2 regions of the Rhodoferax sp. GW822-FHT04A08 genome follow, and region 1 is predicted to be linked to the other one. Evidence: riboswitches for the same ligand, from Rfam matches in the RefSeq annotation. Region 1 holds a riboswitch; the other holds the start of a gene.
What was found. Region 1 has a riboswitch for S-adenosylhomocysteine ahead of metH (methionine synthase). Riboswitches for the same ligand answer to the same signal wherever they lie in the genome.
Positions count from the first base shown of each region.

Region 2: it holds a riboswitch for S-adenosylhomocysteine, as region 1 does, so the genes downstream of both, ahcY (adenosylhomocysteinase) here and metH (methionine synthase) in region 1, are expected to answer to the same signal.

Region 1 covers NZ_JBXAMW010000014.1:52,516-57,919, reverse strand. The annotation lists gene AC1RMF_RS21235 (alpha/beta fold hydrolase) at 65-976, shown strand; gene metH (methionine synthase) at 1,001-3,739, opposite strand; S-adenosyl-L-homocysteine riboswitch at 3,761-3,841, opposite strand; gene AC1RMF_RS21225 (homocysteine S-methyltransferase family protein) at 3,851-4,897, opposite strand; gene AC1RMF_RS21220 (FAD-binding oxidoreductase) at 4,982-5,404, opposite strand, start outside.
Region 2 covers NZ_JBXAMW010000002.1:376,919-382,322, reverse strand. The annotation lists gene AC1RMF_RS06315 (alpha-glucosidase family protein) at 1-1,334, shown strand, start outside; gene AC1RMF_RS06310 (substrate-binding domain-containing protein) at 1,359-2,372, shown strand; S-adenosyl-L-homocysteine riboswitch at 2,419-2,508, shown strand; gene ahcY (adenosylhomocysteinase) at 2,584-4,038, shown strand; gene AC1RMF_RS06300 (TlyA family RNA methyltransferase) at 4,063-4,896, shown strand; gene AC1RMF_RS06295 (methylenetetrahydrofolate reductase) at 4,943-5,404, shown strand, end outside.

The DNA.
Region 1 (5,404 bases):
GGCAATGCATCAACCCAATCTGTAATCGACACGAAAGAAGCACGCCCATTCGCTTTGCTCTACGATGGGCGAGATGTCCCTTCCAAACCCCTTCTTTCACCACTTCAAAGTCCATCAATTTCCTCACGGGCAGGCTGTGATTCACGCTGAAGTGGGTGGCAGTGGGCCACCTCTGCTGCTTTTGCATGGATACCCGCAAACCCATGTGGCGTGGCATCGAATAGTGCCATCGCTGGCAAAGCACTTCACCGTGATCGCTCCGGACCTGAGGGGTTACGGCGACAGCGTGGGGCCTCCGGGTGACGCACTGCATACGCAATACAGCAAGAGAACCATGGCCCTGGACAACTTGGCCCTGATGCAGTCGCTCGGGTTTTCACGCTTCGCGGTGATGGGCCATGACCGTGGTGCACGGGTCGGCTACCGAATGTGTCTTGATGCCCCGCAAGCGGTCAATTGCTTTACCTCCCTGACCGTGGTCCCCACTGCGGAAATGTGGAGCCGGGCCAACATGGCATTTGGGATGAAGGCATTTCATTGGTATCTCTTTGCCCAGCCCTTTGATCTGCCAGAGCGCCTGTTGCGCTCGGACCCCTCCTATTTTCTGGACTGGACTTTGCGCAACATGGTGATGGAAGAGTCAGCCATCCATTCCGAGTGCCGTGCCGAGTACCACCGCGCATTTGCAAGGGAGTCCGTGCGGCACGCCATGATGGAAGATTGTCGAGCCGCCGCTTCCATTGACCTCGAGCATGACAAAGTGGATTTGGCCAACGGCCACAAAGTAGCTTGCCCCGTTCAGATCTTGTGGAACAAATCAGTTACCACCAGCCCCACCCCGGAAGAAATCTGGAGAACCTGGGCCAATCAGGTCGAAGGGGCCACGATTGATTGTGGGCACTTGATGGCAGAAGAGGCACCCGACGAAGTGCTTCAACACGCATTACCGTTCCTGACGAGACATTCGGCCCCTTGACTCTGGCTGCAACCGGCCTTTCGCTCACAGATTGGGCGCCAGCAACCGCGAGAGCTCAGCCGGCTGCATCTGGCGGCGCTGGCACAGCTCCTGCAACTGGTCGTCACCGATTTTGCCGACGTTGAAATAACTGGCCTGCGGGTGTCCCAGGTAGAAGCCGCTGACACTGGCGGCAGGATGCATGGCCAGGCTTTCGGTCAGCTCCATGCCGATGTCTGCGCACTGCAGCAGGTCAAACATGTCCTTCTTGGCGCTGTGGTCCGGGCAGGCCGGGTAGCCCGGCGCCGGACGTATGCCACGGTAGCGCTCGCTGATCATGGCCTCCATATCCAGGTTTTCATCTGGCGCATAGCCCCACCAGTCGGTGCGTACCCGGTGGTGCAGGCATTCGGCAAGGGCCTCTGCCAGACGGTCCGCAATGGCCTTGAACATGATGGCGCTGTAGTCGTCGTGTGCGTCCATGAAGATCTGCTCGCGTTTCTCAGCGCCAATACCGGCCGTCACGGCAAACACGCCCACATAGTCCGGCGCAACACCTTTGGGTGCGACAAAGTCCGCCAGGCAGCGGCTGGGTCGCATGACGCCATCGATTTCCTGCTTGGGCGACTGCTGGCGCAAGCCGTACCAGGTCATGGCCACCTGGCTGCGCGACTCATCGGTGTAGAGCTCTATGTCGTCGTCATGCACCGTGTTGGCCGGGTACAGCCCAAGCACCGCATTCGCCGTCAGCCAGCGGCCATCAATGGCCCGCTTGAGCAATGCCTGCCCGTCGCGCAACACCTGCTGCGCCTGCACGCCCACCACCTCATCCTGCAGGATGGCGGGGTACGGACCCGCCAGATCCCAGGTCTGGAAGAACGGCCCCCAGTCGATGAAGCGTGCCAGCTCGCTCAGGTCAAAGTTGCGAAACACGCGTCGGCCAATGAACTTGGGGCGGGTGGGCTGGAAGGCCGTCCAGTCCAGCGGCATCTTGTTGGCGCGCGCGCGCTCCAACGACCACAACACAACCTGCTTTTTGTTGGCGTGCTGTTCGCGGACCTTGTCGTTGTCCGCAGCCAGCGTCTCCAGGTAGCTGGCCGCCTGCTCGCCCAGCAGGCTTTGCGCCACGCCCACGCTGCGCGAGGCGTCCGGCACATAGACAACCGGTCCCTCGTAATGCGGCGCAATCTTGACCGCTGTATGCACCCGACTGGTGGTGGCGCCACCAATGAGCAGCGGAATCTTGCGGATGCGGAAGTAGTCATCCTTCTGCATCTCGCCAGCCACATAGGCCATCTCTTCCAGACTGGGAGTGATCAGCCCGGACAGGCCGATCATGTCGGCACCCTCCACCTTGGCGCGGGCCAGGATTTCGTGGCAGGGCACCATCACGCCCATGTTGACCACTTCGAAGTTGTTGCACTGGAGCACCACGGTCACGATGTTCTTGCCGATGTCATGCACATCACCCTTGACGGTGGCAATGACGATCTTGCCCTTGGCCTTGGCTTCCCCGCCCGCTTCCACCATCGCGGCCTTTTCGGCCTCGATGTAGGGCAACAGGTGCGCCACGGCCTGCTTCATGACGCGTGCGCTCTTGACCACCTGAGGCAGGAACATCTTGCCCTGGCCAAACAGGTCACCCACCACATTCATGCCGTCCATGAGCGGGCCTTCGATGACATGCAGCGGTCTCCCGCCCTGGGCCAGCAAGTCGCGATAGGCCTCCTCGGTATCTTCGGTGATGAAATCGGTGATGCCATGCACCAGCGCATGGCTGAGCCGCTGCCCGACCGACACGGGTGCGTCCGGCGTTCCGCGCCAGTCCAGCCTGCGGCTCTCGTCGCGCGCGGCACCACGTGTGCTCTCGGCAATTTCCACCAGGCGCTCACCGGCATCGGCACGGCGGTTGAGCACCACGTCCTCGACGCGCTCGCGCAGCTCGGGTGCCAGTTCGTCATACACACCCACCATGCCGGCATTGACGATGCCCATGTCCATTCCCGCCTGGATGGCGTGGTACAGAAACACCGTATGGATTGCCTCGCGCACCGGGTCATTGCCGCGAAAGGAAAAGCTGACGTTGGACACGCCGCCCGACACCTTGGCGCCCGGCAGGTTCTGCTTGATCCAGCGGGTGGCTTCGATGAAGTCCACCGCGTAGTTGTTGTGCTCCTCGATGCCGGTGGCAATGGCAAAGATGTTGGGATCAAAAATAATGTCTTCGGGTGGGAAACCCACCTCATCGACCAGGATGCGATAGGCACGCGCACAGATGTCGATCTTGCGCTGGTAGGTGTCGGCCTGGCCCTGCTCGTCAAAAGCCATCACCACCGCCGCCGCACCGTAGCGCCGCACCAGCTTGGCCTGCTGCTTGAATGCCTGCTCGCCCTCTTTCATGCTGATGGAGTTGACGATGGATTTGCCCTGCACACAACGCAGGCCGGCTTCGATCACGCTCCATTTGCTGGAGTCAATCATGATGGGCACGCGCGAAATGTCGGGCTCGCTGGCGATCAGCTGCAGAAACCGCACCATGGCAGCCTGGCTGTCGAGCATGGCCTCGTCCATGTTGATGTCGATGATCTGTGCGCCGTTTTCGACCTGCTGGCGTGCCACGGCCAGGGCCTGCTCGAACTCGCCGTTGAGAATCATGCGGGCAAAGGCCTTGGAGCCCGTCACATTGGTGCGCTCACCAATGTTGACAAACAGGGTATCCGCGTTGATGACAACCGGCTCCAGGCCGGACAGCATCATGGGTGCGAGGTATTGAGAACGAAGCATGTGACTCACCGATGTAGGAATATCAGGTGAGCGTCGTTGCAATGAAAGTGCAGATCCAAGCCTGGTGGGGCCCTCGCCCGCACTGCAACGCTCCTTGGATGAGCGGCGATTCTAACGGTAGAAAGCCGCCTGGTGCAGCGTGCGCGGAGAAAACGGGCTGACTTCCCGGGCAATCGCGCTGATGTGCTGGGGCGTGGTGCCGCAACAGCCGCCCACGATGTTGACCAAGCCCTCCTGCGCAAATTCGTGCAGCAGCCGGCTGGTGACTTCCGGTGTCTCGTCGAATCCGGTCTCCGCCATGGGGTTGGGCAGACCTGCATTGGGGTAGCAACTGATGAAGGTGTCGGGTGCCGCCCGGTGCAGTTCCTGGATGTAAGGGCGCATCAGCGCCGCACCCAGCGCGCAATTCAGTCCGACCGCCAGGGGCTGTGCATGGCGTACGCTGTGCCAGAAGGCGGTGACGGTCTGGCCGCTCAGAATGCGCCCCGACGCATCCGTCACCGTGCCGCTGATGATGATGGGCAGGCGCTCGCCTGAGTCCTCGAAATAGCGGTCAATGGCAAACAGGGCCGCTTTGGCATTCAAGGTATCGAAGATGGTTTCGACCAGCAGCACATCGGCCCCGCCCTCAACCAGCGCACGGGTCTGCTCGTAGTAGGCCACGTTGAGCTGTTCAAAGTCGATATTGCGTGCACCCGGATCATTCACATCCGGGCTGATGCTGGCGGTCTTGGGTGTGGGGCCCAGTGCGCCCACCACAAAGCGCGGCTTGTCCGGCGTGGAAAACTTGTCGCATGCTGCGCGGGCCAGGCGGGCCGATGCCGCATTCATTTCAACGGCCAGGTCCGCCATATCGTAGTCGGCCTGCGCAATCGTCGTGGCCCCGAAGGTATTGGTTTCAATCAGATCGGCGCCGGCTGCCAGATAGCCTTCATGGATATCGGAAATGATGTCGGGGCGGGTCAGGCTCAGCAACTCGTTGTTGCCCTTCACGTCCTTGTGGAAATCCTTGAAGCGCTGGCCCCGGTACTGTGCTTCGCTCAGCTTGAAACGCTGGATCATGGTGCCCATGGCGCCGTCCAGAATCATGATCCGCTGGTCCAGAATCTCGGGCAGCTGCTGGGCGCGGGTGTAGCGCGAAGGCGTGGAGGTTTGCATCAACTCTTTCATACAGATACGGGATGGTCGCAGGCCATGCTCTCACGGCCTGCGATTGCGGCCCGTAGTGTACGCAAACGGGACTCAGGCCTCTATTTCCAGCGCGGTTGTGGGTCTTGCACAGCAGGCCAGGATGTAGCCCTCCGCGATGTCTTCGTCCAGAATGCCGCCGTTGTGGCTCATGGAGACCTCGCCGGATATCTTGCGCACCCGGCAGGTGCCGCAAATGCCCGATTCGCAAGCTGCAGAAATGCGAACGCCACTGGCACGCGCCGTTTGCAGAACCGTTTTCCCGGGCAGGCACTCCCCCTGCAGGTTGGAGTCCATGAAGCGAATGGGCAATGTCGCCGGTGCCGCTTGCTGGGCTTCACCCGCGGCGGCGTGCGTGCCAAGCACTTCGGCTTCGGCTGCACCAAAACTCTCCTGGTGGTAGCGCGACATATCAAATTGCGCAGACTTCAGCATGCCTTGCACGGTGCGCATGAAGGGATCGGGGCCGCAGCAGAA
Region 2 (5,404 bases), on a different contig from region 1:
CGCACAGCTCGGACCAGCACCCCTGGTTTGTGGAAAGCCGCTCCAGCAAGACCAACTCCAAGGCCGACTGGTACATCTGGGCCGATGCCAAGGACGATGGCAACCCGCCCAACAACTGGCTGTCCATTTTCGGCGGCAGTGCATGGCAATGGGACACGCGCCGCTGCCAGTACTACATGCACAACTTCCTGACCAGCCAGCCGGACCTGAACTTCCACAACCCCGAGGTGCAGAGCGCGCTGTTGGAAACCGTGAAGTTCTGGCTGGATCTGGGTGTTGATGGTTACCGGCTGGATACCGTGAACTTCTATGTGCACGACGCCCAGTTGCGCAACAACCCGCCACGCGGTCGCCCGGTGAGTGAAGACGCTGCGGTGAGTGCTGTCAATCCCTACGGCTGGCAGTGGCACAAGTATGACAAGAGCCAGCCCGAGAACCTGGAGTTCCTGCGCAAGTTGCGCACTCTGCTGGACCAATACCCCAACACCACCATGGTGGGTGAAATCGGCGACGACGATGGCCTAGCCCGTCTGGCCGAGTACACGCGTGGTGGCGACAAGTTGCATATGGCGTATTGCTTTGATCTCTTGGGAACGGAGCACTCCTCCAGCTTTCTCCATACCTTTCTCAGCCGCTTCGGACGCATCTCGGAAGGGGGCTGGCCCTGCTGGGCGCTGTCCAACCACGATGTGCCGCGTTACGCCACGCGCTGGGGTGGAGCCACGCCGGACGTGGCCCTGCTGAAACTCGCAGTGGCCATGCAGACCAGCTTGCGCGGATCATCCTGCATCTACCAGGGAGACGAGCTGGGATTGCCCGAGGCGCAGATTGCCTTCGAAGATCTGCAGGACCCCTATGGCATCACCATGTGGCCCGAGTTCAAGGGGCGTGACGGTTGTCGCACACCCATGCCCTGGAACAGTGCGGCAGCCGACCTGGGCTTTTCGCCTGCCGGCAAGGCTACAGCGAAGCCATGGCTGCCGGTGGCAGAGACCCATCGCAATCTGGCCGTGGACAAGCAGGATGCGGCCTCGGGTTCATTGCTGCATTTCTATCGCCACCTGCTGCGCTGGCGCAAGACCCAGCCTGCACTGTTGGATGGCGACATGCAGTTGCTGGACGTGCATCCGCAGGTGTTCGCCTTTGTGCGCTCCACCGACACGCAGCGTCTGCTGTGCGTGTTCAACTTCAGCGACAAGCCCGCAAGCTATGCATTGCCCGAAGGCTGCAAAATTGCCCGGATACTGCAAGACAGCAAACTGGGCGGCGCAACATGGAATGCGCCCAAGCTGGAGTTGGCACCGTGGGGTGGCCTGTTTGCGCAACTGGAATGAGCATTGGATAACCTACATACCCGCATGAACATCAAAAGCCTTGCCAAGGAACTGGGGCTTTCCACGTCCACCGTTAGCCGTGCCCTGAACGGCTACCAGGACGTCAACGCCCAGACCCGGCAACGCGTGGAAGAGGCCGCCAAGGCCATGGGCTACCGCGCCAATGCGGGCGCACGCAGGCTGGTGCGCGGTAGCACCGAGGCTGTGGGCATTGTGTATTCCGCCGGCGTGGAGTACCTGGGCAATCCGCAGTTTCTGGACATGGCCGGTGGTTTGGCCGAGCGGCTGCATACCGACCACTATGACCTGATACTGGCGGTGGCCGGAGATGAGCAGGATCTGGATATTTACGATCGCCTGTTTCGCGGCGGGCGCGTAGATGCGGTGGTGTTGCCCAACACCCGCGTGCAGGACCCGCGGGTGACCTACCTGCGCAAGCAGGGCTATCCTTTTCTGGCCTATGGCCGTACGGGGGATTGCGGCGACTTTTCCTGGTTCGACTTCGACAATGAAGAAGGCAGCAGGCAGGCAGTGCAGCATCTGAACGGCCTGGGGCATACCGACATCGCCTATGTGCATTCGCCCTTGGAATTGAATTTTGCGATGCAGCGCCATACCGGCTTCATGCGGGGCATGGCACAAGCTGGCTTGTCTTTCGACCCCGCCTGGCTCTCAGGGCCTGCCGTGGATCGCCGCGGTGGACGGGCTGCTGTGCAGGCGCTGATGGGGCTGGCCCATCCGCCTACAGCCATCGTGGTGGACAACAACCTGGGCGGCATCGGCGTGATGCGGGGCCTGATGGACATGGGGGTCACCCTGGGCAAGGAAGTGTCTGTGGTGGTGCACGGCGTGATTCCTGCCGATTCGCTACTGGCTGGGCTGGACGCCACCATGGTGACCCAGCCTACCGCGCACAACACCGGAACGACCATGGCCGAAATGGTGCTGCAGGTGTTGCGTGACCCTCTCTCCGGGCCTTATCAGGTTCTGCGCCAGCCCGAGCTGGTGGTGGGTCAGACAACCGGCCCCAGAGACTGAAAACTGCTGGTTGGGCCGCGCCGCGCCGCATGCGCCTATAATTGCGGCTTCCGAGGAGCGTTGCAGTTCACGCACAGTGAATGAGGCTCGGACCCGGCGGCCCTTCTGGCTGCTGTCTCAACGGCGCTCACCCACTGCATTTGCCGGGTGAGCTCCCTCCCAGAGTTTTCCCTGCGTTCAGTGGCTTTCAAATTAACTTTTGGAGTGAACCATGAGCGTTACCAAGCCTGCCAAGACCGAAGATTTCAAGATTGCCGACCTGAGCCTGGCTCAGTGGGGTCGCAAAGAGCTGACCATTGCCGAGACCGAAATGCCAGGCCTGATGGCCATCCGTGAGGAGTTCTCCAAGTCGCAACCGCTCAAGGGCGCGCGCATCACCGGCTCCCTGCACATGACCATCCAGACCGGCGTGCTGGTGGAAACACTGCAAGCCCTGGGCGCCGAAGTGCGCTGGGCTTCCTGCAATATCTTCTCTACCCAAGACCACGCAGCTGCCGCACTGGTTGCCAAGGGCACCCCGGTGTTCGCCTACAAGGGTGAAACCCTGGCCGACTACTGGGATTACACCCACCGCATTTTTGAATTCGGCCCCAAGGGTTCCAAGACCGAAGGCCCGAACATGATTCTGGACGACGGTGGCGATGCAACCCTGCTGATGCACCTGGGCGCCAAGGCCGAGAAGGACATCAAGGTCCTGGCCAAGCCCGGCAGCGAAGAAGAGATCTGCCTGTTCAACGCCATCAAGGCCAAGCTGAAGGTGGACCCCACCTGGTACAGCCGTCGCCTGAAGAACATCATCGGTGTCACCGAAGAAACCACCACCGGCGTGATGCGCTTGGAAGAAATGGCCGCCAAGGGCTCCCTGGCATTCCGCGCCATCAACGTGAACGACTCGGTGACCAAGAGCAAGTTCGACAACCTGTACGGCTGCCGTGAATCGCTGGTGGATGCCATCAAGCGCGCGACCGACGTGATGATTGCCGGCAAGGTAGCCTGCGTCGTGGGATACGGTGACGTGGGCAAGGGCTCCGCCCAGGCCCTGCGCGCCTTGTCTGCCCAGGTGTGGGTGACCGAAATCGACCCCATCAACGCCCTGCAAGCCGCCATGGAAGGCTACAAGGTCGTGACCATGGAATACGCTGCCGACAAGGCCGACATCTTTGTGACCTGCACCGGCAACAAGGACGTCATCACCTACAAGCACATGGCGGCCATGAAGGACCAGGCCATCGTCTGCAACATCGGTCACTTCGACAACGAAATCGACGTCGCCTCCCTGGAAAAGCTCAAGTGGGAAGAGATCAAGCCCCAGGTGGATCATGTGATTTTCCCTGCTACCAAGGGCAAGAACGGCAAGCCTGAAAAGCGCATCATCCTGTTGGCCAAGGGCCGCTTGGTGAACCTGGGCTGCGGCACCGGTCACCCCAGCTTCGTGATGTCGTCCAGCTTCGCCAACCAGACCATTGCGCAGATCGAACTCTTCACCAAGCCCAAGGAATACAAGGTTGGCAAGGTCTATGTGTTGCCCAAGCATCTGGACGAGAAGGTCGCCCGTTTGCATCTGAAGAAGGTGGGCGCCATGCTGACCGAGCTGACCGACGCGCAAGCCGCCTATATTGGCGTGAGCAAGTCCGGTCCGTACAAGAAAGAAACCTACCGCTATTAAGCGCAGGTCTTCTTAGCAAACCTTATGCGAATAGACCAACTGCTGGTGCAGCGGGGGCTGGCCAGCACCCGCTCACAGGCACAACGGCTGATTGCCAATGGCGTCGAATGGCGTCAGGGTGAGAGCTGGAAGCGCGTCGTCAAGAACGGTGACGAGTTGCCTGAGGGCGCCGAAGTGCGTCTGCTAGACGACTCCGAGGCGCGCTACGTGTCGCGTGGCGGGCTCAAGCTGGAAGCCGCGCTGAAAAAGGTCGGTCTATCGGTTCAAGGGTTTGCCTGCCTGGATGTCGGTCAATCGACCGGGGGATTTACGGATTGTCTGCTGCAGCAGGGTGCCAAGTCGGTGGTTGGTGTGGATGTGGGCAGTGCCCAGTTGCATCCCGCGCTGCGTACCGACCCCCGTGTGCTGTGTGTGGAAAAGGTGAATGCGCGTGCGCTCACGGCCGAGGATTTGATCCAGGCCTACGAGGACAGCACGGGCGAAGACGGCCAGTTTGAAGAGGACGAAGACGCCGAGGACGCGGGTGAAACCGCGTCGGAATTTGCGCCGGAGTTCGACCTGATCGTGGCCGATCTGTCCTTTATTTCCCAAACCCTGGTCCTGCCAGCCATCGTGCCTCTGCTCAAGCCCGGTGGTACTTTGTTGACCCTGGTGAAACCCCAGTTTGAGTTGCAGCCCGGCCAAGTCGGCAAGGGCGGCATTGTCAAAGATCCAGCCATGTACGTCATCGTGGAGCAGCGTTTGCGTGAAGCGTGCGCCGCTCTGGGTTTGACTGTTACCGCGTGGTTCGACTCGCCCATTGAAGGCGGCGACGGCAACCGCGAGTTTTTTATTTGCGCCACCCACGTGGCTGAATGAAACCCGGCACGGCAGCATGCTGTGCCCGGTGAGGTAGGAGATGGTTATGACCGCGAACAAGCGCGTTCCCCTGAGCCTGGAGTTCTTCCCGGCCAAGAGTCCCGAAGTGGCGGCCAAGATGGCCGGCATCCGCAAGGACTTGTATGTTTTGAATCCCGAGTTCTGCTCTGTGACCTTTGGTGCCGGTGGCACCACGCAGGAAGGCACGTTCAGCACGCTGCGCGAAATGGTGTCCGAAGGCATGGCCGCTGCGTCGCATCTGTCCTGCATTGGTGCCAGCAAGGCGTCCGTTCGCGAACAGCTGGCCCAGCTCAAGGCCATGGGCGTGAAGCGCATCGTGGCCTTGCGTGGCGACCTGCCCAGTGGTTACGGCATTGCCGGAGACTTTCGCCATGGCAGCGACCTGGTGCGCTTTATCCGCGAGGAAACGGGCGACTTCTTCTCGGTGGAGGTGGCAGCCTATCCGGAGGTGCATCCCCAGGCAAAATCACCCGCCGCCGACCTGGAA